2 regions of the Ornithinibacillus sp. 4-3 genome follow, and region 2 is predicted to be linked to the other one. Evidence: predicted binding sites of a transcription regulator. Region 2 holds the regulator's gene; the other holds the start of a gene.
What was found. The regulator CtsR, encoded in region 2, represses protease genes until heat stress. The targets are predictions, from matches to a motif close to ATGGTCAATAAAGGTCAAACA.
Positions count from the first base shown of each region.

Region 1 (15,144 bases), 980 kb from region 2:
ACTACCCATCTTTAAATCTCCAATCTAGCAAAAATTCACCAACCATCCAAAAGATAAGCCCTATTATAGGGCTTAACAGCAACTTTTACAACTTTCTCCATCTAATCATGAGAGTTTCTCATTGAATAAAAATTCGATTTTATGTATATTTATTATCAAAAAGCGAGGAAATCTATGAAAATAATATTGGCTGATTTAACAGATGCACCTATTATTCACAACATCATGATGCAAGCATATGAAGAATACCGTAAAGAAACTCCCCCTTCTAGTGCTTTAGATGAAACTATTTCTTCTATAGAAAAATCATTAAAAGAAAATGAACAAGCATTTCTTTATTATCATGATTATTCTGCTGTAGGTACTGTGCGCTTTCAAATTCATAAGGAGCAATTATATTTTTCTAGATTAGCTGTTCTCCCTTCCTATCGTGGACAAAAGATAGCCTCTTCTCTTATACAAGCATTAGAAAAATATGCGAAGGAGCAAAAAATTCCTTATATATTATGTAAAGTGAGAATGGAAGTAAAACGTAATATTAAACTCTATCAATCACGTGGATTTCATATTTCAGAAACCGAAATGCTTCCTAAACCAAATGGTATTTCTATTCCTGTTGCAACAATGCTTAAAAAATTGCAAAACCAGAAATAAACTTAAATTTAATCTCTGCTTACTCTATATTTTAGCATAAACCTATGCTATTCTTGCGATATAGAGACGTAATACAAATCATATTATTGTTGGTGGTTTTATGAGCATTTGGTTTTTAATTAATATCATTGTTTTTCTACTATTTACATGGAAATTCTATCAATCTACTCTTATGCCACATATTATTATTGGTGGAATTGCTTTCTGTTTTATTTTATTCAATTGGACAAGACATGCTGTATTCTCTACACTTCGTTCTAAAATTAGTCGTAAACGAAAAATCTTTTTTGCCAAGATATCTAAGAAGGTTCTTCCATTTCATAAATGGATTGGTACTACAGCTTATCTGCTTGTCTGTATTCATGCTTTTATGGTCATCCAGCGTTATGGATTTCAATTTAGTAATCTAAAAATACTTAGTGGAAGTATTGCACTGTTGATTATTAGCTTTGTTGTATTAACAGGATGGTGGCGCCTATTTCGTCCTTCCTATCCCATGCGAATTGCCCATTTAGTATTTGATTTTAGTCTTTTCACCTTTATTGTTCTACATGTTTTCTTATAAGCAAGAGCTAGAAAATACATATTTACAAAAAATAGCTATATCCTATATGATATGCTTATCAAATAACTTTTTGGAGGAAAAGAAAATGAATAAAGCCTTAACATTAGCTGGTTCTGATTCAAGTGGTGGTGCTGGGATTCAAGCTGATTTAAAAACATTTCAAGAGCATGGCGTATATGGAATGAATGCATTAACCTCTATTGTAGCTATGGATCCTGAAAATAATTGGAAGCATGATGTATTTCCAATTGATGTACATATTGTTGAGAAACAGTTAAATACGATTTTATCTGTTGGTATAGACGCTATGAAGACAGGTATGCTAGGTTCTGTAGAAATCATTGAACTAGGTGCGAAGAAAATAGATGAATATCAATTAACAAATCTAGTCCTTGACCCTGTAATGGTATGTAAAGGAGAAGATGAAGTATTACAGCCTGAGAATACAGAAGCAATGCGTGAGCTACTTTTACCTCGAGCAATCATTACTACACCAAATTTATTTGAAGCCGGTCAATTAGCAAAAACTGGCCGCATTAAAACAATTGATGGTATGAAGGAAGCTGCTGTAAAAATTCATGAACTTGGTGCTAAAAATGTAGTTATCAAAGGCGGCAGTGATATTGAACATGATAAAGCGGTAGACTTATTCTATGATGGAAAAGAATTTACATTATTAGAAAATGAAAAAATAAATACGACTTATACACATGGTGCAGGTTGTACATTTGCTGCTGCAATTACTGCTAATTTAGCAAATAAAAAGCCCGTAGATGAAGCTGTAAAACTAGCAAAAGCATTTGTTGCAGCTGCTATCACACATGGCTGGAAGCTAAATGAATTCGTTGGACCCGTAATGCATGGTGCATATAATAAATTTAATAAATAATGACAAAACTCTCTAAGAGTAATGTTATGTTTTCTAAAGGAAATACTTTCTTTTAAGAAAAGATATCAAAATTTTAGAGAGTTTTTTCTATTCCTGCTAATAATCGCTTAATTCAGACGTTTTCAACATTAATTAAAGGGGTTCCTTTTTAACAGGTAAATATATACAATGGCTTTTATGTAGAGGATAATACGGCATTTATTCCATTTTAATTTTTAGAGGATGTTCAAAAACCCACCAAAAATGACACGGTAAGCAATAGAACTTCGACTAAGTTCCGTCACGTCCTGTGTCAAACGTCGAAATCATCACATCCGTGGAAGTGCGTTAGCTTCTCGGTCCTTTTTACTGACCTCTTTGAACACACACTTATAACAAAATTTAAAACGAAGGGAGATAAAAAATGAAAACGACTAGAGATATTTTATTAATTATTATTGGTTCTCTTATTTTTGCCATTGGAATTAATTATTTCGCAATTCCTAACAGATTATCAGAAGGCGGAGTTATTGGTTTAACCATTATTACCTACTACCTGTTTGAATGGTCTCCTGGTATTGTTAACTTTATATTAAATGCTTTTTTACTTGCGATTGGTTATAAATTTTTCAGCAAACGTACTGTCTACTACACAATTGTTTCTATTATCGCTACATCTACGTTCTTGCATTTTGATGTAGATATTGGCCTTGGCGTCAATGGAGACACTTTATTAGCAGCATTATTTGCTGGTGTTGCTGTTGGAATAGGTTTAGGATGTATTTTCCGTGCAGGAGGAACTTCAGGAGGTTCTGCCATTCTAGCACAGCTTGCTAATCAATTTCTTGGCTGGTCATTAGGAAAAGGTATGCTTGTTATTGATATCGTAGTCATTGCTGGTTCCGCATTTATTATCGGACAAGAAAAAGCCATGTATACCTTAGTCTCTGTTTATGTCGGTGCTAAAGTAATTGATATTATGATTGAAGGTGCTAATGAGCGTATCGCTGTCCTGATTATTTCTAGCTATCCAGACCGCGTATTAAAAGAATTAACAGACCAAATGGCACGTGGTTTGACATTATTAGAAGGAAAAGGTGGCTACTCTCAAACAAATAAAGAAGTGATTTATATCGTGATCAACAAACCGGAAATTGTTCAATTAAAAAATATTGTTTCCGAAATTGACGAAAATGCTTATGTCACAATCCATAATGTACAAGAAGTCCTTAGAAAAGGTTATAAAGGGCGATAAATACTTAACTTTCCTAACAGTCCGTTACGCTTGGGCTGTTATTTTTATTCGAATTTGTTAATGGTAAATCTATGCTCTAAACAATATTATCTATTTTTGATATGCTATAGAAAGTGTGTTTTTAATAATATGGTATCGAAGGAGATTTTATATGGCTTGGATCTATGTTTTATTTGCAGCTATTGTCGAAGTATTCTGGGTTATTGGCTTAAAATATTCAGACACTATTATTGAATGGCTTAGAACAGGAATAGCGATTGTTTTCAGCTTCTTCTTTGTTTTAAAAGCTTGTGAGAAATTACCTGCTGGAACTGTTTATGCAGTATTTACAGGCTCCGGTGCTGCAGCGATTGCTTTGATTGATTTTATCTTTTTTGATGCGGCATTTTCGGTTGCTAAAGCATCATTTATCGGATTAATTATCATTGGTGTCATTGGTATTAAAATAACGACACCTGAATGATGATGTAAGCAAATTAAAATTACATTGATATATGGAGGATTAACAAATGGCTTGGATTTTTCTGATGCTCGCCAGTGTTGGGGAAATTATTGGCGTAACATGCATCAACCTATACATACAACAGAAAAAGATTTTTTGGTTATTTGGTATTGTCCTTGCTATGGGACTTGGCTTCTTTTGTTTATCCATAGCAATGAATGAAATTGATTTGGGAACAGCATACGCTATTTGGACAGGTCTAGGAGCTGCTGGAGCTGTACTCATAGGAATTATCTTTTTTAAGGAATCAGCTGGATGGAAACGACTTTTCTTCTTAACTTGTATTATATCTGGCGCAGTTGGCCTAAAATTTTTAAGTTAAATATAGGTGCGTGTCTGATACACCCCTTCTTCCTGTGCATAGGCTATTACTGGTAGTCATTATCAGATGAAAGGGGTTATTTTTATGAGAAATTTCCGTAGAGGTCGTTGTCATTGTCCACAGCCTACAAAGCAAATGGTGCATCCTACAAAAGAAAATGTTGTACATTGCTGTTCCGAGGAAACTGTTAAACATATACATCCTTCCAATACGACTTATGTCAATCATCATCTTGTAAAAAATGTACACGAGTATCCACATTCTACAACAATGGCAAATACGTTTAATTCTGTTGATATTTATGGAGGGTCTTATCAAGTGCCATCTCCTAATAATTCGGTAGCTGGTGCAATGAGTCCACCTCCTGGATCAGTAGGTGGAGCGATGAGCCCATATCCTGGATCGGTAGCTGGTGCAACAAGTCCAATGCATCACTGTTGCCCTCCTAATAACCAAGTGGGTGGAGCACAATCCGGTCGACCGCCTAAATGGTGCTAATTTGATTCATTAAAATTTAATCACTTCACAAAAAGAATTAATATATATTCCTTGCCAGTGAAGTGATACCTCTCCTCCCATACTATAAAAATACAACTTGGGAGGAGTTACATATGTAATTTTGAGTAGCTTGGCTCAAATATTCTTTATAACTCTGCGAAAATAAAAGCCTCCTCCCCTATAAAAAGACAAGCCTTGAAAAAAATATCAATTATCAAAATCATTCAAGTGAAAAAATAAATAAAAATAGGTATGATTAGTTTAATAATACATAGATCAATAGAAATTAGGTGCCAATGTGAAGATTTATATTCTCTTATTTTTTGTGATGGTTTTTTGGGGATTTAACCTTTCAGCAGTCAAAGTATTAGTTTCAAGTATCGACCCCATTCTTTTAACGGCTGTACGAATTTTTGTAGCTGGAATCTCGGTATTAGTCATTGCTTATTTTCTAAATGTGTTTCGTCTACCAACAAGAAAAGAATTAAAGACTATCATATTTATTGGTATTTTCAACGTTATTATACATCATACTATTCTTAGTCTTGGCATCCATTACACCTCTGGAGTAAATAGCGGGCTAATCCTAGGAACTGGGCCATTATTAACTGTTATTCTCTCGATTATTTTCTTGAAGGATCGAGTAACTAGACTCCGTGTATTAGGTTTTATTTTAGGTTTTGTAGGAATTGGAATTACAACCGTAGGCGCTGGTGATGGATTTAGCGCTTTATCTATGGGTGATTTATTTGTTTTTATTGCTATTTTATCTCAAGCAATCAGCTTCATCTTAATCAGTAAATTAAATCCAGACTTTGATCCTCGTTTACTTACTGGATATATGCTTGTTATTGGTTCCTTCTTCATCTTTGTGACAAGCCTATTTATGAAAAAAGATTTAGGACAACTTTCTTATCTATTTTCCTGGAAGCTCGGACTTGTCTTTTTGTTTAGTGCAGTTGCTTGTACTGCGTTTGGTCATATGACCTATAATTATGCAATCAAACAAGTTGGTCCTGTAGAATCAGCAATTTTTGTTAATTTAAACACATTCTTCTCCATTCTTGGAGTAGCATTATTTCTTGGTGAGCCAGTCTATATGAATCATATCGGAGGAATGTTACTTATTCTAATCGGTGTATTTATAGGTTCTGGAGCCATGGATTACTTGTTAAGGAAACGGCGAAGCGTAAATTGAAAGATTGTCACATAAGTTTCACATAATAGTCAACAGGCGTTCGAACATTCTGGCCTCCTAAAATGTTATACTATGTTTAGTATTGATCTTTATATGTTATATTTTGTTTAACATTATCAAAGCCAGACGTAGTGTTCCAATTTAAAGGAGGTCCTATCATTGTTGCCAATAGAACGCCAAAAGCGTATCCAAGAACTGATTCTCCAAAAGCAAAATATGAAAATCTCTGAACTAAGTACTTTATTAAATGTTTCTGAAATGACCATCCATCGTGATATTAAACCATTAATTGATCAAGGCATTGTCATAAAAACATTCGGCGGTATTACTGTAGCCAATGAAAAGAAACCTAAAGTAGTTAGTGATGAAGAATGTATTTATTGCGGTAGAATTACTAATAAAAGATTGGCATATCGTATCTTTTTGTCAAACAACCGAACTGAAGTCACTTGTTGTGCTCATTGTGGTCTATTAAGACATCATCAGCTTGGCGATGATGCTGTTCAGGCAATTTGCCATGACTTCTTAAAGCATACGACAATTAGTGCCCCACTCGCATGGTACGTGATGGACACTTCTATTGAAATTGGTTGTTGTCAACCTCAGGTTTTATCATTTGAAATGGAAGAACATGCCAAAAAGTTTACTAAAGGATTTGGTGGAAGTGTATACAACTTTCAAGATGCAATCAATGTACTTCTAAAGAAAATGAATGGCGATACGTCTTGCTGCCATAAGTAGTTACAAAAACTATATGATGGAGGGAAGATATAGTAAATGAAATACGCTCGACTCGTAATGTTTGGTATGATTTTACTTCTTACTGCATGCGGAGCTTCCTATGATGAAATTGAACCAAATATGTCTAGATCAGTAAACGATTTTGAATTCACAACAGAAAGCAATGAATCATTATCCTTAGAAGATTTAAAAGGAGATTGGTGGATTGCAGATTTTATTTTTACAAATTGTGAAACTGTCTGTCTACCAATGACCTATCATATGTCTGAATTACAAAATCGTCTAGCTGATAATGGGTTAGATATTCGGCTTATTTCTTTTAGTGTTGATCCAGATTATGATACACCAGAAGTATTAACAGCTTATGCAGAGGAGTATGCTGCAGACTTATCCAACTGGTCTTTTTTAACAAATTATGATTTCCAAACGATTAAAGAGCTTTCTATCAAGTCTTTTCAAGCTGCTTTAAAAGAACCAGAAAGAGGTTCTGATCAAGTATTACATGATACTCGCTTTTTCCTTGTTTCTCCAGAAGGTGAGACGATAAAAGGGTATGATGGACTAGACATTAACTCACTTGATGAAATTATTGATGATTTATTAGTGTTACATTCAAACTGATTAAACGGTGGAGATAAATATGATAAAGAAAAGGGTTTTATTTTTTGCTTTTTTAACATTCATTCTTTTCTTAACAGCTTGTGGAAAAGGTGAAATCGAATCGAATATGGCTAAGCAAACACCTGATTTCAGCTTTACCAATCAAGAAAATGAAGCATTTGGTTCAGAAGATTTAGAAGGAAAATGGTGGATTGCAGACTTTATATTTACCAATTGTACGACCGTCTGCCTTCCGATGACTTATAACATGTCACAATTACAAATTATGCTAGAAGATGAAGGAATCGACGCAGAATTAGTATCCTTTACTGTAGATCCAGATGTAGATAACCCAGAAGTCCTAAAAGATTATGCCGAAAGCTATAACGCCGATTTATCTAATTGGACATTTCTAACTGGCTATGACTTTGAAACAATTCAAGAGCTCGCATTAGATCCTTTTATGACAGGCGTGAAACAAGAGCCTGATAGTGATCAAGTCACACATGGCGTACGATTCTTTTTAGTCAATCCAGAAGGTGAAGTTATTAAAAATTATATGGGTACAGATTTAGAAGAAATGGAAAAGATTGTAGAAGACTTGAAAAAGGTTTTCTAAATCTATCATATTTTTAGGAGGCTTCTTATAAATGCTAAAATATTTAAAACTATTTTCATTTTTACTTATAGCAATAGCTTTAGTTGCATGTGGTAGTGAAAACAACGAAGTTAATGAAAATAATGAAGATGAAGAATTGCCTATGGTTGAAGTGGAATTTGAAGTACCAGAACATGTAGAAGTTAATGAAACAGTTACCTTAAAAGCAACCGTAATGTATGGTGATGAGCTATTGACAGAAGTGGATGAATTGAACTTTGAGTATTGGAAAGATGACGATAAAGAAAATAGCATTACAGAAGATTCGATTAACCAGAATGATGGTACATATACATTGGATGTAGCTTTTGAAGAAGATGGTGTTTACTCTATCTATGCACATACGACAGCTAAGGAAATGCATACAATGCCCTTGAGAAAAATTACGGTTGGTAGCGGAACTGGAGAGCATGAGGAAGATCATGATGCAGATCATAGCCACGACCACCATCATGCAGAAGGCTTCCACCTTCACTTTATGGAAGTAACAGATGCTAAAGTAGATGAAGAAATTATGCTAATGGTTCATTTACAAATGGATGATCAGCCACTCGAAAATGCTAAGGTTCGTTATGAAATCATAAATGAGTCAGATACGAATTGGGCTGACGCAGAAGAAACAGTTGCCGGAGAATATGTTGGTAAACATACATTTGAGGAAGCTGGAACTTATTCGATACAAATTCATGTAGAAGATGATGAAGATTTACATGAACATGAAACCTATGAAATAGAAGTTCAATAAAAATAGCTGTCGCTTCCTTCTTGTTAGATAAAGCGACAGCTATTTTTTACCTTACTATTTATTCATATCATCTTTTCGTTCTAAAATCGTATCAATTAGACCATAGTCCACTGCTTCTTGAGCTGTCTTAAAGTTATCACGATCTGTATCTTTTTCAATGATTTCAATCGGTTGACCTGTACGTTCTGCTAAAATTTCATTTAATTTCTCACGCATTTGAATAATACGGTTAGCATGAATAGCAATATCTGCCGCTTGCCCTTGTGTTCCGCCTAATGGCTGGTGAATCATTACTTCACTATTTGGAAGTGCATAACGTTTTCCTTTTGCACCAGCAGCAAGTAAGAATGCTCCCATAGAAGCTGCCATTCCTGTACAAATTGTTGATACATCTGATTTAATAAAGTTCATTGTATCGTAAATCGCCATTCCTGCTGTAATAGATCCACCAGGAGAGTTAATGTATAATGAAATATCTTTACCTGGATCTTCCGCTTCTAAGAAGAGTAATTGTGCAACAATAGAGTTTGCTACATTATCATCAATAGCACTACCAAGCATAATAATACGGTCTTTTAATAAACGAGAATAAATATCGTAAGCTCTTTCTCCACGATTCGTTTGTTCAATAACTGTAGGAATTAAATTCATAGTGTTACGTCCTCCTTTATTTTAATTCATTTTTTATGATGAATTAATTTTATCATACATCAAAGGTCAAATAAGGTCAAACCAAATGTTTTATATTTATAGAAAAGAATCATGATGTCAAATCCAAATATTGGAATACCTATTTTATGCAGATGAACTTCATTATTCCCAAAAAAAGGAATATAAAAACCTTTCATAGCATTGTTTTATTCCTGATTCATAATATTGCTGAATAAATGCTTGTACAACATTCTTAATCACGTTATAATTATGAGTATTGCAATGAGGATTTAAGGTCAAATGACTCACTACATAATGAATTTCCATTGTACTTTTTTCATATGCGCCCGTAGCTCAGTTGGATAGAGCAATGGTTTCCGGGACCATGTGCCGGGGGTTCGAATCCTCCCGGGCGCGTTATTTCAGAAAAGTAACTGCACCTCCAGCAAGCTTTGGAAGTGCAGTTTTTATTATGCATTAACCTCAGTATCTTGCTTGCATTTAAATTCTTCAATGCACTGATTACATTTCTGTCATACTCCTGCACTTTGTTCTTTTCTTAACCGTTCAGCAATCTCATCAATCTTCTTCAATCGATGATTGATTCCCGACTTTGAAATTTTTCCACTAGATACTAGTTCTCCTAATTCTTTCAATGAAGCTTCTTGATGTTCCACCCTTACCAGTGCAACTTCTCGCAATTTATCTGGCAATTGGTCTAAGCCCATTTTTTCTTCAATTAGCTTAATATTCTCTATCTGTCTAAAAGCTGCGCCAATTGTTTTATTTAAATTCGCTGTTTCACAATTTACTAGTCGGTTTACCGAATTACGCATATCTCGAACGATACGCACATCTTCAAATTTAAATAGTGCATTATGAGCACCAATAATAATCAAAAACTCTGTGATCTTCTCTGCTTCCTTCATATACGTAATATAACCATTTCGACGTTCTAGTACGCGGGCACGTAAATCAAAGCTATTGAGTAATTCACATAAGGAGTCGTTATGTTCCTTATAATTATTGTAGATCTCCAAATGATAAGAAGAAGTCTCTGGATTATTTATCGATCCACTTGCTAAAAAAGCACCACGTAAATATGCCTTTTTACAGCACTGTTTAGAAAACTTTTCATCTGAGATCGTTCGTACAAATTCATAAGGCTCATGTAAAATATCTAATTCGGAAAGTAATTTTCCTACTTCCTGAACCAGTCGAACGATATAAACATTATTCTTTTTCAAACGCATTTTCCGACGCACAAGTAATTCTACTGTATGTGGATAAATCGATTTTATTAATGTGTAGATACGCCGAGCTATTGCAGCATTTTCTGTTTGGACATCAAGTGAATACTTCCCACGTGAAATGGAAATCGTCCCATTCATTCTAATTAATGCTGCAATTTCAGCACGGGCACAGCAATCATCAATTTCTATTGCTGTTAGCTCTTTTTTTATTTCCGAGGCAAAGGACATCTTAAACCCTCCTTTACTAATAGGATGCCATTTAGTCAATTAACGAATACAATAATTTAGCTATTTTATTTGTATTATGACGAACAGTGCCATCGAAATAATCAATGATGTCTCCTTCAATGATTTGCAAGCCCATTTCAATTAATTGTTCTGTATCATAGATAACTGGCTGTGCATTTTCTTCTGCGTACACATCACGAACTGTTTGTTTAATAGATTCATTATGTACCACAATAGAGTCAACAAGACCGTTTCCGATATGATCACAAATAGCCTGAATATGATCAGACGCAGTAAATCCAGCTGTTTCTCCAGCTTGAGTCATGACATTACAAACATAAACAACTTTTCCTTTTGTATCCTTAATTGCTTGAGATACCTGTGGAATAATTAAGTTTGGTAGAATGCTAGTAAATAGACTTCCTGGTGAAATAACAACTAAATCTGCTTCAGCAATTGCTTTTAAAGCATTTGGTAAAGGTGTAGCTGCTTCTGGTGTTAAGTATACTCTTTTGATTTTCTTATTAGCTAAAGGTATTTTGGATTCTCCTGAAACTGTTGTACCATCTATCATTTCTGCATGCAAAATCATGTTTTCATTAGCGATTGGAAGAATTTCTCCCTTTACATTTAATACGCGAGAGATCTCTTTAATTCCTGTATAAAAATCTCCTGTAATAGATGTCATTGCTGCTAAAAATAAGTTTCCCAACGAATGACCAGATAAGCCATCTCCCATTGAAAAACGGTGTTGAAACAAATTTACTAAAATGGGCTCCGCATCAGATAATGCAGCAATGACATTACGAATATCTCCTGGTGCTGGCATTTCCATATCATTACGAAGTCTCCCTGTACTTCCTCCATCATCAGCAACATTAACAAGTGCAGTTAATTGAATCGGCAAATTCTTTAAGCCTCTTAGTAATACTGGCATTCCAGTACCACCGCCAATTACTACTACATTTGGGGTATTATTTTTCTCCATCTAATTATCCCTTTCTTTTATCAATATCACGATGGGTAATATAGGTTGTATACTTGCCGGACAGCTCATTTGCAAAATCCTCCGCAAGTGTTACTGAACGATGTTGTCCACCTGTACAGCCAATCGCAACGACTAACTGTGACTTCCCCTCTTTCTTATACTGTGGTAAAACAAATTCTAATAAATCAATAATACGTTCCTTGAACTTCTGTGTTTCTGACCATTTTAATACATAAGATGATACTTCGCTGTTTAGTCCTGTTAATGGTTGTAATTGTGGAATATAATGTGGATTAGGTAAAAATCGAACATCAAATACTAAATCTGCATCAATTAAAATTCCATATTTAAAGCCAAATGAAACAAAATGCACAGAGAAAACCTCTTGATGATCTCTCGCATAATGATAAACAATTTTTTCCCGTAATTCTTTTGGCTTTAATGTAGTTGTATCAATAATGCGCTGTGCCCTTCCACGCAAATCACCTAAAATTTCTCTTTCACGTTGAATACCTATAAGAGGCAAACCACCAATTGCTAATGGATGTGAGCGTCTTGTTTCTTTATAACGACTAACCAATGATTCATCCGTTGCATCTAAGAAAATAATATGCTCCTGTATCCAGTCCATCTCATCTAACGAATCCAGCGCCTTAAATAAGGAATCGAAGAATGCTCTTCCTCGTAAATCCATTACTAAGGCGATTTTTTTCATGTTATTCTTTGAGTCCTTCATCATTTCGATAAATTGTGGTAATAAAATTGGCGGTAAATTATCAATACAATAATAGCCAATATCTTCAAAGCTTTGGACAGCTACTGTTTTTCCCGCGCCGGACATTCCAGTAATAATAACTAATTGTTGTTGTGTGTCATCTACCATTACTATTTCCCCCTCATGAAATAGACGAGTCAATCCGATGTTCTAACAACTCTCGATCTTTTGTATATTTAAATGCACCATAGACAACTTGATCCGTTTTCAAAAGGTGCTCAAAAATCTTATAATCGCCTTCTGCCATTGGTAAATTAGGAATTTCTTCTATCTTCACCCATTCAAGCTCTCCCTCTTCACAAAATTCATTTAGAGTTCCTTCAAAGGCATGACTGATAAATGTATGCATCATCCATTCCAAATTTGGTTCTGTAAAAGAAAAAACACCTGCTAATGTTGGTTCTATAAGATGTAATCCTGTTTCTTCTCTATATTCACGAATAATCGATTCTCTTACTGTTTCGCCAGGCTCCATTTTTCCACCTGGAACAGAATACCAGCCACGACTCGGTTTACGAATAAATAATACATCCCCCTGATGAATTAAAATACAATTCGTTACATGTCTCATAATTAACCATCCTTATTCACTGATATATCAATAGCTATGGATTATATTATATCTATTTGTCCTAAACTTTATTATACCTTTAATTAATGGAAAGTAACAGTAAAGAAGAAATGACGTAATGTATCAATAATGTGTCTCGAAAAACACGCAAGATACTTTATAAGCATAAAAAAAAGCACAGGCATATCAATACCTGTGCATCCATTAACTAATATCTATTAAAAAGGGGGGTCAATTAGTTAACTCTAATATACCTGATAATTATTTCCCCCATGTTACAGAAAAGTTAAAATAAAATTACTTTTCTCAACCTTAAATAAAAACTACATTAAAGTGAATATTTATGTGAAACCTCTTAGTTATTTTCTACTTTTTCTTTTGCTTCTAAGTTCTCAATATACTTAATTGCAGATTCAGCAGCAATGCTTCCATCGCCTGTCGCTGTAACCACTTGACGTAATTCTTTCACACGAATATCTCCAGCAGCAAAAATTCCAGGAATAGAAGATTCCATATGTTCATTTGTAGGAATATATCCTTCTTCATCAAGAATGCCTAATGATTTGAACGGTTCACTTAATGGAAGCATACCGATGTATACAAATACTCCATCAATCTTACTGTCATATACTTCATCTGTTTTTGTATTTCTAAAAGTAACAGAACCAACTTTTCCGTTCTCTTCATTGATTTTTTCCACTACTGTATCCCAGATAAAATCAACTTTTTCATTATCAAAAGCACGTTGTTGAATAATTTTTTGTGCGCGTAATTCATCACGGCGGTGTACAACTGTTACTTTATTAGCAAAACGAGTTAAATAAAGACCTTCTTCTACAGCAGAGTCCCCTCCACCAATAACAAATAAATCTTTCTCTTTGAAAAAGGCACCATCACAAACCGCACAATAAGATACGCCACGCCCTGTTAGTACATCTTCTCCTTCAACACCAAGCTTTTTATATTGCGCACCTGCAGCAATAATTAATGCCTTTGCTTTAAATTCTTTGCTGCTTGTTACTACAAGTTTGTAATCGCCATGGTCTTCAACGCTTTTTATATCTCCATATGCATATTCAGCGCCGAATTTTTTTGCATGTTCAAACATTTTATTAGATAGGTCTGGTCCTAAAATTGTTTCAAATCCTGGATAGTTTTCAATATCTTCTGTGTCTACCATTTGACCTCCAGGCATTCCTCTCTCAATCATCAACGTGTCTAAATTAGCACGTGAAGCATAAACTGCAGCGGTCATTCCCGCTGGACCAGCGCCAGCAATAATTACATCATATATTTTTTCTTCTGTCATGATATATCCTCCTTGTTCTACTTGCTTATTATTCAAATTTCATATTTTGAAATATTGTTTAATTATTATTATTATCATTCATTAAGCATCATTGATACCTCTTCTAAACTGTCCATACATTAGTATATAAGAAGTATAACTATCTTGCTATCTTTCTGCTCATAACTAACTTTGTGGTGTAATAGCTTCAATCAGACATTGTTCTAATTCTATTCTGTATTGTTGTTTTTGTGCTTCCGTCCATCCTAGCTTATTATTCATATATCGAATCACATTATGACGATGGCGCTTTAACCAGCTGATATCAAAATAAAGTGCTCCAGTTCGACGAATAAAGAAATCAACAGGCTTATATGCTGCTTCATACTCTATTGCGTAGTTTAGCATTGCAAATGTTACTGGATCTAAATTCTCTTTCCTAGCTTCAGATAAACCACGTACATATAATTGAAAAATAATATCTACATTCGAACCATATCGTTTAATTAAATAAATAGCTTCTCTATGGCTTAAGCCAAAATACATTCCGCGACTTACTTTGTTTTTAATAAATGTTGGAAATCCCTCTGAGCCACCAACATCACCACCAGAAATAGGAATCTTGGCCGTTTCAGATTGAGAATATAAGATACCAATTTCTTCTTTAAACTGTCTAACCACTAAATTAACAACCTTTTCTGCCATTTGTCGATATCCTGTTAGTTTTCCGCCAGCAATAGAAATTAACCCCGATGAAGAAAGAATCATTTCATCCTTTCTGGAG
Region 1 is NZ_CP162599.1:1,079,082-1,094,225, reverse strand. It holds gene AB4Y30_RS05360 (MATE family efflux transporter) at 1-9, opposite strand, end outside; gene AB4Y30_RS05355 (GNAT family N-acetyltransferase) at 175-654, shown strand; gene AB4Y30_RS05350 (hypothetical protein) at 755-1,219, shown strand; gene pdxK (pyridoxine/pyridoxal/pyridoxamine kinase) at 1,305-2,108, shown strand; gene AB4Y30_RS05340 (YitT family protein) at 2,512-3,342, shown strand; gene AB4Y30_RS05335 (multidrug efflux SMR transporter) at 3,494-3,805, shown strand; gene AB4Y30_RS05330 (multidrug efflux SMR transporter) at 3,852-4,166, shown strand; gene AB4Y30_RS05325 (spore coat protein) at 4,251-4,664, shown strand; gene AB4Y30_RS05320 (DMT family transporter) at 4,963-5,862, shown strand; gene AB4Y30_RS05315 (DeoR family transcriptional regulator) at 6,022-6,603, shown strand; gene AB4Y30_RS05310 (SCO family protein) at 6,640-7,224, shown strand; gene AB4Y30_RS05305 (SCO family protein) at 7,244-7,822, shown strand; gene AB4Y30_RS05300 (FixH family protein) at 7,854-8,606, shown strand; gene clpP (ATP-dependent Clp endopeptidase proteolytic subunit ClpP) at 8,661-9,257, opposite strand; tRNA gene AB4Y30_RS05290 (tRNA-Arg) at 9,601-9,674, shown strand; gene whiA (DNA-binding protein WhiA) at 9,791-10,738, opposite strand; gene yvcK (uridine diphosphate-N-acetylglucosamine-binding protein YvcK) at 10,770-11,726, opposite strand; gene rapZ (RNase adapter RapZ) at 11,731-12,609, opposite strand; gene AB4Y30_RS05270 (NUDIX domain-containing protein) at 12,623-13,072, opposite strand; gene trxB (thioredoxin-disulfide reductase) at 13,428-14,381, opposite strand; gene AB4Y30_RS05260 (glycerol-3-phosphate dehydrogenase/oxidase) at 14,547-15,144, opposite strand, start outside.
Region 1: clpP (ATP-dependent Clp endopeptidase proteolytic subunit ClpP) is a predicted target of CtsR. The motif match lies at 9,320-9,340, and genes of this name have one in related genera.

Region 2 (15,144 bases):
CATTGTCAATCGATTTCACATGTCGCTTCAACCGCTCTGAGATCTCTTGATAAGAATAACCATCTAGATATAATTGCAATACCTTCTGCTCTAAATCGCTTAATAATTCAGACATTTTTAGCTCCATTTGTCCATATTTTTCTTGATTAACAAGTAATTCTTGAGGATCTACATCTTTTGTTCCAGGAAGTACATCAGATAATGTACGCTCTGACTCTTCTTCATGATAGACAGGCTTATCTAGTGATACATAAGAATTCAAAGGAATGTGCTTCTGGCGAGTTGCTGTTTTAATTGCAGTAATCATTTGTCTAGTAATACACAGATCTGCAAATGCCTTAAACGATGCTAGCTTGTCCTGATCATAATCACAAATCGCCTTATACAAGCCAATCATGCCTTCTTGGATAATATCCTCTCTATCTCCTCCAATAATAAAATACGTACGCGCCTTTGACCAAATGAATTTCTTGTACTTTTCAATCATAAAATCGAGGGCCTCAGCATGACCACGACGGATTAATTGTACTAATTCATCATCTACTAACATGTGCAAGCTTCTATTCTCTATTTCTAATTGGCTAACACCCAACTGTACTCCCCCAATCCGCTTTTGTAATTATTTACAGATTATACAGTAAGCGCTTCCATAACTCAATATACTGAATTTATCATGAAGTAAAAAAACATCATATCCTGACGAAAATAGAGAGATATAACAACTTTATCATTCTTTCTTTTCTATTATTTTCAAAAGATATTTATTAGCTAGATAGAATAGAGATAAGTCTTTTCAGCCATCAATAGATCCTATACAACAAAAAATTCCACATGTCGCTTCATGTAGAATTTTTTGTTAAGATTTTTTTATTTGACACCTCGGCGCCATTTTTCAAATACCGCACGAATGTCATCATTTAAATTAATAGTAGATGGAGGCTTTTCCTTTTTATGCTCTTCCATTTTCGATTCCACTTCTTTGGAAAATTCCTCTATCTCTAAAAGCAACTCTCGTGCAGACTTCCTCAAAGCACCTTTTCCAAAGATGATGCGTTGTTCTAAGTAATCTGATGTCGCTACATAAACTTCATTTTGAATGTTTTTATATTTTAATATTAACCGCTCTATACATTCATCTGCTGTCTCATCTTTTTTCGTATAAATTATTTCTATTTTATATTGCTCCATTTTACTTTCTGGTCCATCTGCATGATGAGCATCAAACACAACGATGACACGAAATCCAGAGAATGCTTGATAATCTGCCATTAAATTAAGAAGATGGTCACGTGCCAATGCTAAATCATTGACCTCATGAAATCCCCTCCATGCTCCAATGATGTTATACCCATCAACAATCAACACATTCATTGCTAGTTCCCAACCGGATGTCGTTTTCTATATACTTCATAAAGCAGTAATCCGCAAGCAACGGATGCATTTAAGGATGTAACTTGTCCTTTCATTGGAAGACTTACTGTCCAGTCACAAGACTCTTTGACAAGTCGACTCATGCCTTTTCCTTCACTACCAATTACGAGAGCAAGCGCTGTTTCACCATCTAAATTACGATAATCCTCGGAACCTTCAGCATCTGTCCCAACAACCCAGACATTTCGTTCCTTTAGTTCATTAATCGTATCTACCATGTTTGTCACACGGACAACAGGAACATATTCTAACGCACCTGTTGACGTTTTCGCTACTGTCGCCGTTAAACCAACAGAACGTCGCTTAGGGATAATTACACCATGCGCGCCTGTTGCATCAGCCGTCCGAAGAATGGAGCCAAGATTATGTGGATCCTCCAGTTCATCTAATAAAATAAAGAAAGGTAACTCGTCTTTTTGTTCTGCCGCTTGGAATAAATCTTCTAATGATGCGTACTGATAAGAAGCGACATAAGCAACTACACCCTGATGGTTCTCTGATGTCAGTTGGTTTAATTTATTTTTTGGTACCTTCTGTACAATTGTTCCTGCTTTTTTACCTGCTTGTTGAATTTGTCGTTCAAAATTTTGATTCACTTGATCAGATATCATCACTTTATTCACAGAACGCCCAGATTTCAATGCTTCTAAAACAGGATTTTTTCCAATAATCAGTTCTTCATCCACTAAAATTCCTCCTTTGTATAAAAATGTAGAGCAAGTGAAGAAAAATGATAGGTTTAGCGTTGTTCAACATAAGCAACTGCTTCAGCAAGTAGCTCTTGTAATCTTTCCTCATTACCTAATAAATAATGATATCCAATAACTGCCTCAAAGCCTGTACTATGTCTATATGTTTGTACATCTAAGTTTTTTGGGATAGAGGCAGATTTCGCATTTCTACCTCTGCGAAAAACTGCCTCCTCTTCTTCTGTCAAAAACTTTGTGCTTATCCAGTGACGTACAATTTCAGCTTGTGCTTTACCAGCAACGAAGGATATAGCTCGTTGATGTAATTCATTTGGTTTCACTTCTCCTATTTGCACTAAATGATTTCGGACATATAATTCATATACGGCATCTCCCATATAGGCTAAAGCTAAGCTTTTCATTTGTTTTACATCAATTGCCATTAGGAACCTCTCTTCCAACGAACCCCTTGTGCCGTATCCTCTAAAATAATATCCTGGCTGCGTAATTCATCACGAATAGCATCTGCACGTGCGAAATCACGATTCTTCCTAGCATCCTCACGCTCTGCGATTAATGCTTCGATTTCATCATCTAGCAATTCTGCTTCTTCTTGTAGCTCAATCCCTAGTACACCTAAGAAGGTACGAAGCAATGCTTGGAATGCTTCAATAACTTCTTCAGATGTTTGCTTTTCATTTAAATAAACATTTGCTTCCTTTGCAATATCAAATAACACAGAAATTGCATTTGCTGTGTTGAAATCATCATTCATCGCTTCTTCAAATTGCTTACGGAGATCATCTATTTTCGCAAACCATTCTGTATTATCTTGAGGTAAGTTTGTGCTTGTTTCCTTGCGATGTGACAAGTTAAAATACGCTGTTTTAATTCGTTCAAAGCTATTTTTCGCACTTTCGAGTAAATCCTCTGTAAAGTTAATCGGATTACGATAATGCACACTTAGCATAAAGAATCGTAATACTTGTGGGTCATGATTTGCTAATAAATCCTTCGTTAAAATAAAGTTACCGAGTGATTTTGACATCTTCTCATTATCAATGTTCATATATCCATTATGCATCCAGTAATTAGCAAATGGCTTTTCATTTAATGCTTCTGACTGCGCAATTTCATTCTCATGGTGTGGAAATGTTAAATCTTGACCTCCAGCATGAATATCAATGGTTTCTCCTAAATATTTTTTTGCCATTGCAGAACATTCAATATGCCAGCCCGGACGCCCTTCTCCCCAAGGTGATTCCCATGCAATTTCGCCAGGCTTTGCTTTTTTCCATAATGCAAAGTCAAGTGGATCCTCTTTAATTTCCCCTACACGAATACGCGCACCAGAACGCAATTCATCAATGGATTGATCAGAAAGTTTCCCGTATTCATCAAATGCACGTGGTTTGAAATAGACATCTCCTTCTATTTCATACGCATAGCCCTTATCAATTAATCCTTTAACAAATTCAATGATTTCATCCATTGTTTCTGTCACTCTCGGGTGATATGTTGCCTTTTTCACGCCAAGTGCACGAACATCATTTAAATAAGCATCAATAAAACGATTGGTTAATGTGTTAACACTCTCACCTAATTTTTGAGAAGCATCAATTATCTTATCATCTACATCTGTGAAATTTAATACATACTTCACTTCAAATTTTTGATACTCTAAATAACGACGAACTGTATCGAACACAATTGCAGGACGTGCATTTCCAATATGAATATAATTATAAACAGTTGGACCACAGACATACATTCGTACTTTATTTGGTTCAATTGTCTTAAATGCTTCCTTTTGACGTGTCAATGTATTATAAATATTGATTGTCATTACTCTCTATCTCCCTTTAATTTTTCTATTTCTGCTTTCAAAAGCTCAATCTCCTCTTGTTGCCGTTTAAAACGATCAGCAATAGGGTCTGGCAAGATATGATGGTCTAAATTATGAGTTACCCTCTCACCATCTTTAACAACGACTCGACCAGGAATACCAACGACAGTAGCATGATCTGGTACATCTTTTAGTACAACAGAACCTCCACCCACTTTAGAATACTCGCCAATCGTTATCGAACCAAGCACTTTTGCTCCTGTTGCAATTAAAACATTATCTTTAATGGTTGGATGACGTTTTCCCTTTTCTTTACCTGTACCACCAAGTGTTACACCTTGATAAATGGTTACATTATCTCCTATTTCACATGTTTCTCCGATAACTACACCCATTCCATGATCAATAAAAAACTTCCTACCAATCTTTGCTCCAGGATGGATCTCAATACCCGTTAAAAAGCGACTGATTTGCGAAATAACACGAGCAATAAAATATAGCTTCCATCGATAGAAAACATGTGCCACTCGATGGGCCCATAGCGCATGTAAACCAGAATATGTCAAAAAGACTTCTACGTACGAACGTGCAGCGGGATCCTGGTCAAAGATATTATCCATATCCTCTTTCATTCGTTTAAACATGCTCATATACAGCCTTTCTTATTTATTTTTGCTTTAAAAAAAGCGTCTCTGTGTAAAATTTTACACAGAGACGCTCATATCGCGCGGTTCCACTCTGATTGGAGACACTTAGGTTCTCCCGACTTTTTACTCTTGTTATCGGTAGAGTATACCGTCGTTTTATAAATAAGGTGCATTTCAAAAGCAGCCCTTAAAATCACTTCCAGCCAATGTGATTCTCTCTGTATAAGTTCAAACTTTTTACTTGTCCTTAGAAACGAATATCATATTACCTATACTATATTATATTTTCTATAACCTGTGAATCAATTAAGCTTCTAAATTTTTTAATACTGTATCTAGACGCTTTAGGATAACTTCTTTTCCTAATAATTCAATAGCCTTTGGTAACTCCGGTCCATTTGTTTGGCCAGTAGTCGCTACACGAATTGGCATAAATAATTTTCTACCACGATGTGTTGTTTCTTTTTGTGTAGCTTTTATTTGATCTTTAATATTAGCAGCTGTAAATTCGTCTAAATGGATTAACTTATCTGTAAGTACTTGTAATACTTCAAGCACCTGTTCTTCTTGTAATACAGCCTGAGCCGCTTCATCATAGTTAATTTCCTCTTTAAAGAAAAGCTCTGTTAATTCAACGATCTCTGCTCCGTATGATAACTGCTCTTTATAAAGTGAAATAACTTCCTCCGCCCAAGCTCGTTGTGTTTCATCCATATCTGCTGGTAAATTGCCTGCTTCAATTAAATGTGGTAGCGCAAGATCAATTACCGTTTGTAAGTCTGCTGCTTTTAAATATTCACCATTCATCCATTGTAGCTTCTTCACATCGAAAATCGCTGCAGAAGTAGATAGACGTTCTGGATCGAAAATTTTAATTAATGTTTCTCTATCGAAGATCTCTTCTTCTCCCACTGGAGACCAACCAAGTAAAGCAATAAAATTAAATAATGCCTCTGGCAAATAACCTAAATCACGATATTGTTCAATAAACTGAATGATATGCTGGTCACGTTTACTTAGCTTTTTACGATCTTCATTTAAAATTAATGTCATATGTCCAAATTGTGGTGCTTTCCAATCAAATGCATCATAAATCATCATCTGTCTTGGTGTATTTGAAATATGCTCTTCTCCACGTAATACATGAGTAATTTCCATTAAATGATCGTCAATTGCTACAGCAAAGTTATATGTAGGATAACCATCTTTCTTTACAATTACCCAGTCCCCAATATCATTAGAATCAAATGAAATTCTTCCTCGTACGATATCTTGGAACGTATATGTTTTATTCTTTGGCACACGAATACGAATGCTTGGTTGTCTACCTTCTGCACGGAATTCAGCAATTTGCTCAGGCGTTAGATTGCTATGTGCACCAGAATATTTTGGTACTTGTCCATTCGCGCGCTGCTCCTCACGCTCTGCTTCTAGCTCCTCTTCCGTCATAAAGCATTCATATGCCAGATCTCTAGCTAAAAGTTCATCCAAATACTTTCTATAAATATCTAAGCGTTCTGTTTGACGATACGGACCATAATTACCTGAAATATCCGCACCTTCATCCCACTGGATTCCTAACCATTTCAAAAAGAGAAATTGACTTTCTTCTCCACCTTCTACATTTCGCTTTAAATCTGTATCTTCTGTACGAAGAATAAATTTCCCATCAAAATGCTTTGCAAATAAATAATTAAATAATGCTGTACGTGCATTTCCGATATGTAAATAACCTGTCGGACTTGGTGCATAACGTACGCGAACTTCTGTGTTCCCCATGATTAGTCCCCTTCCCTTTAAATAAAGGTTTACGATCAGATTTTGAAATCTTTATACTAACAAAAGGCCGGGAAATAACGAGTTAAAAATAATGGGAAAGTGATGAAGCTTGTACAATACTTGATCATATAAGCTTCATCAACCTTTTCCAAGAACAACTTCAGTTATATCCCTGCCTCTTTTTTATCCTCTTTAATTTATACCCTTTTTATAATGCTTTTTCAAGTGATTTTGGTTTTGCGAAGATCATCCGTCCAGCAGAAGTTTGTAGGACACTTGTAATTACTACTTCAATCGTTTGACCAATGAAGTCTCGTCCATCTTCTACAACAATCATTGTACCATCATCTAAATAAGCAATTCCTTGTTTTTGTTCCTTACCATCTTTAATTACTTGTACAACAAGCTCTTCTCCAGGAAGCACTACTGGCTTCACAGCATTTGCTAAATCATTAATATTAAGAACAGGTATTCCCTGGAAATCACTTACTTTATTTAAGTTATAATCATTCGTCACTAATATTCCGCCAGAATCCTTTGTTAGCTTAATTAACTTACTATCTACTTCTGGAATATCTTCATAATCACCTTCAAAGATTTCTACTTTTACCGGAATTTCCTTTTGAATACGATTTAAGACATCAAGTCCCCGGCGCCCACGATTACGTTTTAACACATCAGATGAATCTGCAATATGCTGCAATTCTCCTAAAACAAATTGCGGAATAACAATCGTACCTTCTAAAAATCCAGTTTGACAAATATCTGCGATTCTTCCATCAATAATAACACTTGTATCTAAGATTTTTGGTTTAGATGATGAAGAAGTTTTCTCCTTATTCTTCTCTCCAGATACAGGCTTGCGCTTCTCTTTTTCTCGACGATTTAAATAGATTAATGTTGCAAACTCTTCCCGACGTCTAAAGCCAACCTGAAAACCTAAATAACCTAATACAATAGTTAAAAATAAAGGAATTACCTGTGATACAAATTGTATATTAATATCTTGGATTGGTAAGTTAATTAAATAGGCAATAATTAAACCAAGAATGAGTCCTAAGCTACCAAAAAACAAGTCCACTACTGGAACTTTAATCAGTCCATCCTCTATCCAGCGTAAAAAACCTACAATATAATCTGCTATTAAATATGAAATAATAAAAAATATGAGTCCACCAATTATTGCGCCAATATAAGGCGAAGTTAACCACTCTGGGCTAGTAATGTTTAATAAGCTAAATAGTCTTGGACCATATAAATAACCTAGTGTTAACCCACTAATAATAAAAAATATACTTACAATTTTTTTCAACATGCCTGACACCTCCATTCATTATTATTACCTTTTTTTCTCAATCTCATTCCCCTTTCACTAATAAATCATAACATAGTGGAAATTTTCAGTCAAAAAGGTAAAATTTTACCATACTGAATACCTAAAGTCAATGAGCTCTTTCGACAAAATTATCCAAAATTCGTATTTCAGTAAAATTCATTCTTTTTATTTTTGTGAATCCATGCTCATTTTCAATGCTTCTTGTACTGTTTTAACACCTATTACTTGTATGTTTTTTGGTGGACTCCACCCTTCTAAATTATTTTGAGAGCATATTACTCGCTTAAACCCAAGCTTAGCCGCTTCCTGCACTCTTTGTTCAATACGAGAAACCCTTCTAATTTCACCAGTTAAACCAACTTCGCCTATAAAAATATCATCTGGTCTTGTTGATTGGTCACGGAAGCTCGAGGCGATACTAATTGCAATGGCTAAATCAATGGCAGGTTCATCTAATTTCACACCACCTGCTACTTTGATATAAGCATCTTGGTTTTGAAGCATTAATCCAACACGTTTTTCGAGTACCGCCATTAATAAGGAAATACGGTTATTATCAATTCCTGTTGCCATTCGGCGCGGATTACCAAAACTAGATGGAGAAATTAACGCTTGAATCTCTACTAGTACAGGTCTTGTCCCTTCCATCGAAGCAACTACGGTTGAACCTGACGTCCCTTGAGAACGCTCCTCTAAAAAGATTTCTGACGGATTTAACACCTCGCGTAGTCCCTGCTCTTTCATTTCGAAGATTCCCATCTCATTCGTACTACCAAAACGGTTTTTCACGCTCCGTAGAATTCGATATGTATGATGTCTCTCTCCCTCAAAGTAGAGCACTGCATCCACCATATGCTCTAGCATTCTGGGACCAGCAATTGCTCCTTCCTTTGTCACATGCCCCACAATAAATATTGGAATCCCATTATTTTTTGCAAGCTTCATTAATTCAGACGTACATTCACGTACTTGTGTTACACTTCCTGGTGCACTTGTTACTTCTTCACGATATATTGTTTGGATCGAATCAATAATAACAAGGGAGGGTTTTAAAGACTCAATATGCTGACGGATCATATTTAAATTCGTTTCAGAAACTACATAAAGGGAATTTGAAGCTACTTGTAAACGATCTGCCCGTAATTTTGTCTGTTGGACAGACTCCTCTCCAGAAACATATAGCACAGGCAATTGTTTTTCAGCAATTTGTGAGGATACTTGAAGTAATAAAGTAGATTTCCCGATTCCCGGGTCTCCACCAATTAATACAAGGGAGCCTGGAACAATACCTCCACCTAGCACACGATTAAATTCGCGCATGGAAGTTCCCATTCGTGGTTCCTTCTCTGATTCAATTGCTGTGATTTTCTCAGGCTTACTAAATCCTTCACCACCTACAACATGACCACTACGACTTGATACTTCTATTTCTTCATGTAATGTATTCCATTGATTACAGCCAGGACACTTTCCCATCCATCTAGGTGAAATATACCCGCATTCCTGACAAACAAACTTCACTTTTCGCTTGGCCACTCCTAAATTCTCCTCCTGACGGTATATATCTTCTATTTTACTAAATTTTATAAGTTGTTTGGTTACAGCCATCTATCAATTTCTTGGCAAAATTCCTTAAATATGCCACATTTCTTTTAGAAGGGCAAATTTTATTTGTTAAAAAGGGGCTGGGACAAAAGGTTTTATTACTTAGCTAATTCCAAACAAATTGAGCAAATACCCGCTTCGGAAATATACTTCGCTTTCCATGGGCGGCTGGAGAGCCTCGACGGACAGGACGTCCTAATGCAGACGTTGCTCTCGTGATGTGGCGTACTCGTCTGACTCGTGCTGTGCACTCCAAGGTCTCGCCTAGGCCTTTCTCCCACGACGGACACGATGTCCTAGTGTCGGCGTTGGTCACAGGACGTGACCGACTTTAGCCGACGAGGAGTCTACGTATTTTTCCTACGCTTCATTTGAATACTGTTCGGATTTCAAGCTTAGTTTTTCCTTTTGTCCCAGTCTCTTTGACTTTTATGATAAAACAATAAAGTCTCCCTTGCTATTTAAACCAATTTTAGCCTTTTGTCCTTTTGTAAACGTACCTTTCAACAATTCTTCAGATAATAGATCTTCTACATTCTTCTGAATCGAGCGACGTAATGGTCTAGCACCATATTCTGGATCAAAGCCTTCAGAAGCAATCTTTTCTATCGCTTTATCTGTGATAGAAAAATCAATATCTAATTCATTTAAGCGCTTCTTCAATTCCGCAACCATAAGCACAACAATCTCTTTCATATGCTTCTTCTCTAAAGAATGGAAAACAATTGTTTCGTCAATACGGTTTAAAAACTCCGGACGAAACACCTTTTTCATTTCATTCATTACTTTCTTCTTCATATCCGTATGCTCTCGGCCTTCTTCGCCAAGGTTAAAGCCAACATACTTATTACGCTTCAATTCACTTGCACCGACATTTGAAGTCATGATAATAACTGTATTACGGAAATCAACTACTCTTCCTTTGGAGTCTGTTAAACGTCCATCTTCTAATACTTGTAATAAAATATTGAATACTTCTGGATGTGCCTTTTCCACTTCATCTAGAAGAATGACAGAATACGGTTTCCTTCTTACCTTTTCCGTTAACTGACCGCCTTCTTCATAACCAACATAGCCTGGAGGAGATCCCACAAGACGAGAGGTAGAATGCTTCTCCATATATTCAGACATATCAATACGAATCATCGCATCTTCTTCACCAAACATAGCTTCTGCCAACGTTCTAGCAAGCTCTGTTTTACCAACTCCTGTTGGACCTAAGAAGATAAATGAACCGATAGGACGTTTTGGATCTTTTAGGCCTGCACGAGCACGACGAATCGCTTTTGCTACTGCTGTGACTGCTTCTTCCTGACCAATAATGCGATCATGAAGTGTTTTCTCTAAATTCAGTAGTTCTACAGATTCACCTTTTGTCATTTTCGATACAGGAATTCCTGTCCAGATGGAAACGACAGCGGCAATATCATCTACTGTTACCTCTGCGTCCTCTTGCCCTTGCGTTTCTTGCCATTTATTCTTCATCTTATCTAATTCATCACGTAATTTTTGCTCAGAATCACGAAGAGATGCTGCTTTTTCAAACTCTTGGCTTTGCACCGCTGCATCCTTTTCCTTACGAACTTCCTCTAATTGTTCTTCTAGCTCTTTTAAATTAGGTGGAATAGTGTAAGATTGCAAACGAACCTTAGATCCTGCTTCGTCAATTAAGTCAATTGCCTTATCCGGTAAAAAACGATCAGAAATATAACGATTAGATAAGCTCACAGCTGCTTCAATCGCCTCGTCAGTAATAGTCACACGATGATGTGCCTCATAACGATCACGTAAACCATGTAAAATTTGAACTGCCTCTTCAGCAGTAGGCTCATCTACTTGAATTGGCTGAAAACGACGCTCTAGTGCAGCATCTTTTTCAATATATTTACGATATTCATCTAATGTCGTTGCTCCAATACATTGAAGTTCACCACGAGATAAGGATGGTTTTAAAATATTTGATGCATCAATAGCACCCTCTGCGCCACCAGCACCAATTAAAGTGTGTAATTCATCAATAAATAAAATAACATTATCCGCCTGACGAATTTCATCCATGACCTTTTTTAAACGGTCTTCAAATTCACCACGATATTTCGTACCAGCTACTACTGTCCCCATGTCTAAAACCATTACACGCTTTTCACGTAAGATTTCTGGAACCTCATTATTTACAATTTGTTGAGCCAATCCTTCAGCAATCGCTGTTTTCCCTACTCCTGGCTCCCCTATTAATACTGGATTATTTTTCGTACGACGACTTAATACTTGGATAACACGTTGAATTTCTATATCACGACCAATAACTGGATCAATCTTTCCTTCACTTACACTCGCTGTTAAATCCTTCGCTAAAGAATCCAATGTCGGTGTACTTGCACTAGAAGCTTGATTGCGGCCATGTTTAGCAGCTTGCGACTCATTTGTACCTAATAACTGTAACACTTGCTGACGGGCCTTATTTAAGCTAATTCCAAGGTTATTTAACACACGTGCAGCGACACCCTCACCTTCACGAATAAGACCAAGCAAAATATGCTCTGTACCTACATAGGAGTGACCAAGCTTACGCGCTTCATCTTGGGATAATTCTACAACCTTTTTAGCACGTGGTGTATAATGAATCGTCTGCATTGGTTGATTGCCTACACCAATTAGTTTTTCTACTTCTTCTTGAATTTTTTCTGTTTCTAACCCTAATGCCTGTAAACCCTTTGCTGCAATTCCATCTCCCTCACGAATCAGGCCTAATAAAATATGTTCAGTTCCAATATTATTATGATTGAGACGAATTGCTTCCTCCTGGGATAATGCCAACACCTTTTGTGCTCTTTCTGTAAAGCGCCCAAACATCATATATAATTCCTCCTATCTTTACCTTATTTCTCCAATTGCAATCGCTCACGAATAAGCGTTGCACGTAATATATCTCGCTCATTTGCACTTAAAATTCTTTTCGCATATTGCTGTAAAAACGCTGGTTGAGTCAGTACTGTTAATTCGTGCAAAATATTTCTTGGAATCTCATTAATCATTCCTAAATCAATTCCTAGGCGAACATTTGATAAACAAGATGCAGCCTCTTTTGATTCAATAACACGACTATGTTCTAATGTCCCATAAGAGCGAAAAATTCTATCTTCTAAGCTAACCGTTGATTGCTCCACTAATACTTTTCGTGCTCTTCTTTCATGCTCAATCAATTGTGTAACGATGCTTTGTAAATCTTCTACAATATCTTCTTCTGATTTACCTAATGTAATTTGGTTAGAGATTTGAAATATATTGCCAACTGCCCCACTACCTTCACCATAGATACCACGAACAACAAAGCCTAGCTGATTAATCGTTGGAATCATTCGGTTTAGTTGTTTTGTTAACATCAAAGCAGGAAGATGCATCATTACCGACGCACGCAAGCCAGTTCCAACATTTGTTGGGCAACTTGTTAAATATCCTTTTTCCTCATCAAAAGCATAATCAATCTTCTCTTCCAACCAATCATCTATTTTAAAAGCCTCATCTAGCGCTTTTTTCACCTGTAATCCTGGGAAATATAGCTGGATGCGAATATGATCCTCTTCATTAATCATAATAGAGACTTGCTCATTCTTCGAAATTAATATAGCTGCGGCATTTGACTGCTTTGCCAAATGCGGACTAATTAAATGTTTCTCTACAAGCACTTGTCGTTCAATTGTTGTTAAGTCCTGTATAGAAATAAATTGAAAATCTTCGTATTCATCAAGGGATGTCATTGCGAATTCATTTTCAAAAAAATTGCATACTTGAGCTAGTTCTCCCTGATTTGCAGCAAGTGGAAAAGTTTCCTGTGCAAAATTACGTGCTAAACGAATACGACTACTTAAGACAATATCACTATCTGGACCTGATTCACGCATCCACGGACTAATGGCTTCATTCATAAAGTCTTTTAAACTCATGATTGATCACCATCTTTCTTAATGTATGCTGTCTTTAATTCTTTAATTTTATCTCTTATCTTAGCAGCTTCTTCAAAAGCTTCCTTTTCAATTAAATCCTGCATTTGCAATTTATACACTTCGATTTGTTTTTTCACATGCAAATCTCCGCCCTTACGTCTAGGTATTTTCCCATCATGTTTTGTATTACCACTATGCACTCGGCGAAAAATAGAATCTAGACGAGGAGCAAACGTCTCATAACATGTTGCACAACCAAACTTACCTGTCCGTTTAAATTCTGCAAATGTTGTTTTACATTTCGGACATTCCATTTCATCAACATCATGGAATGTTGATTCCTGTTTCTTAAATGGTGAGGAATCAAAATTGAATAATCCAGCTAATAAGTCATGGAGAGAATATGCATCATCGCTATGTGTTATATAACCTTTTTCCTTGGCACATACTTCACAAATATGCACTTCTTTCTTTGTACCATTTATGACCTGTGTAAAGCGAACGGTAGCAGGTCGTTTATGGCATTCTTGACATTCCATTTCATTCCCTCCTCACCTATCATTAAACTTCAATGAAGTAAGAATAGCAGTTAATATTCTAGCTCTTACTTCATCACGATATGGTAAATCAATCGCTATAGCTGTTCGATCCATTGCACTTAAAATAATTTTAGCTTCTCGTTTTGTAATAATTTCTTTTTCAAATAACCGTTCTACAACATTTATCGCTGTTTGTTGTGAAACTGTTGGATTAATCATACTAATTAATTCATCAATTAATTCTGATTCATCTTGGTGTTCAATACGGAAAATGCGAATATATCCTCCTCCACCACGTTTACTTTCAATGATATAACCCTTTTCTAACGTGAAGCGTGTTTTAATAACATAATTAATCTGCGAAGGGACACATTGAAATTGGTCTGCAATTTCGCTTCTTTTAATCTCAATCATGTTTTTCCCTTGTGTCTGTAATATCTGTTTTAAGTAGCGCTCAATAATATCTGTAATATTACTCATAAAATATCACCTCTTGAAATAACATTACCATTTTATAGCCAATGCCCATATATGAAACTCTTTTGACTTTGACTATATTTGACTTTATTATACGTTATTTTGACTTTTATTTGCAACCATCATGACTAAATATTATAAACAATCTTTCTGTGTTTTAACCTTTGATGTTTATAACACCTGGGAACTGAGCGACGAAAATAGGTGAAATGAACCTTTTTCAAAAGCGAAATAATCCCTTAGCAATACAATCAGCTAAATATAAGGTATTCATTTTTCTCTAACTATCTACTACCCATTTATTTTTTATATAATGTCCTTTTATACTGCTAAAATAGGGGAACAATATATTCTATAAAACATAATAAACATTGGAATTGTAATTATTTTAAAGAGGATAATTTAAATAAAATTTATAAACAACAAAAAAACTTGTTAAGTAAAATATACCTAACAAGTTTTTAATATGGCCTGGCAGCGTCCTACTCTCACAAGGGGGTAACCCCTAACTACCATCGGCGCTAGAGAGCTTAACTGCTGTGTTCGGCATGGGAACAGGTGTGACCTCTCTGCTATTACTACCAGACCAACTTCTGTTGGTCATTCTTTTCTGCTTCAAAAGAATTTCCATATTTTTTTAGGTTTTGTACCCTAAAAACTAAATAAGAGTGCATCGTAACGTGTGACAACCGAAATGTGTTAGTTAAGTCCTCGATCTATTAGTATCCGTCAGCTCCATGTGTCACCACACTTCCACCTCGGACCTATCAACCTTATCGTCTCTAAGGGATCTTACTCATTTAAAATGATGGGAAGTCTCATCTTGAGGGAGGCTTCATGCTTAGATGCTT
Region 2 is NZ_CP162599.1:98,531-113,674, reverse strand. It holds gene sigH (RNA polymerase sporulation sigma factor SigH) at 1-592, opposite strand, end outside; gene AB4Y30_RS00560 (NYN domain-containing protein) at 868-1,371, opposite strand; gene rlmB (23S rRNA (guanosine(2251)-2'-O)-methyltransferase RlmB) at 1,374-2,117, opposite strand; gene AB4Y30_RS00550 (Mini-ribonuclease 3) at 2,171-2,563, opposite strand; gene cysS (cysteine--tRNA ligase) at 2,563-3,966, opposite strand; gene cysE (serine O-acetyltransferase) at 3,966-4,610, opposite strand; gene gltX (glutamate--tRNA ligase) at 4,920-6,392, opposite strand; gene AB4Y30_RS00530 (PIN/TRAM domain-containing protein) at 6,601-7,707, opposite strand; gene radA (DNA repair protein RadA) at 7,894-9,264, opposite strand; gene clpC (ATP-dependent protease ATP-binding subunit ClpC) at 9,763-12,189, opposite strand; gene AB4Y30_RS00515 (protein arginine kinase) at 12,213-13,277, opposite strand; gene AB4Y30_RS00510 (UvrB/UvrC motif-containing protein) at 13,274-13,816, opposite strand; gene AB4Y30_RS00505 (CtsR family transcriptional regulator) at 13,829-14,296, opposite strand; rRNA gene rrf (5S ribosomal RNA) at 14,763-14,879, opposite strand; rRNA gene AB4Y30_RS00495 (23S ribosomal RNA) at 14,993-15,144, opposite strand, start outside.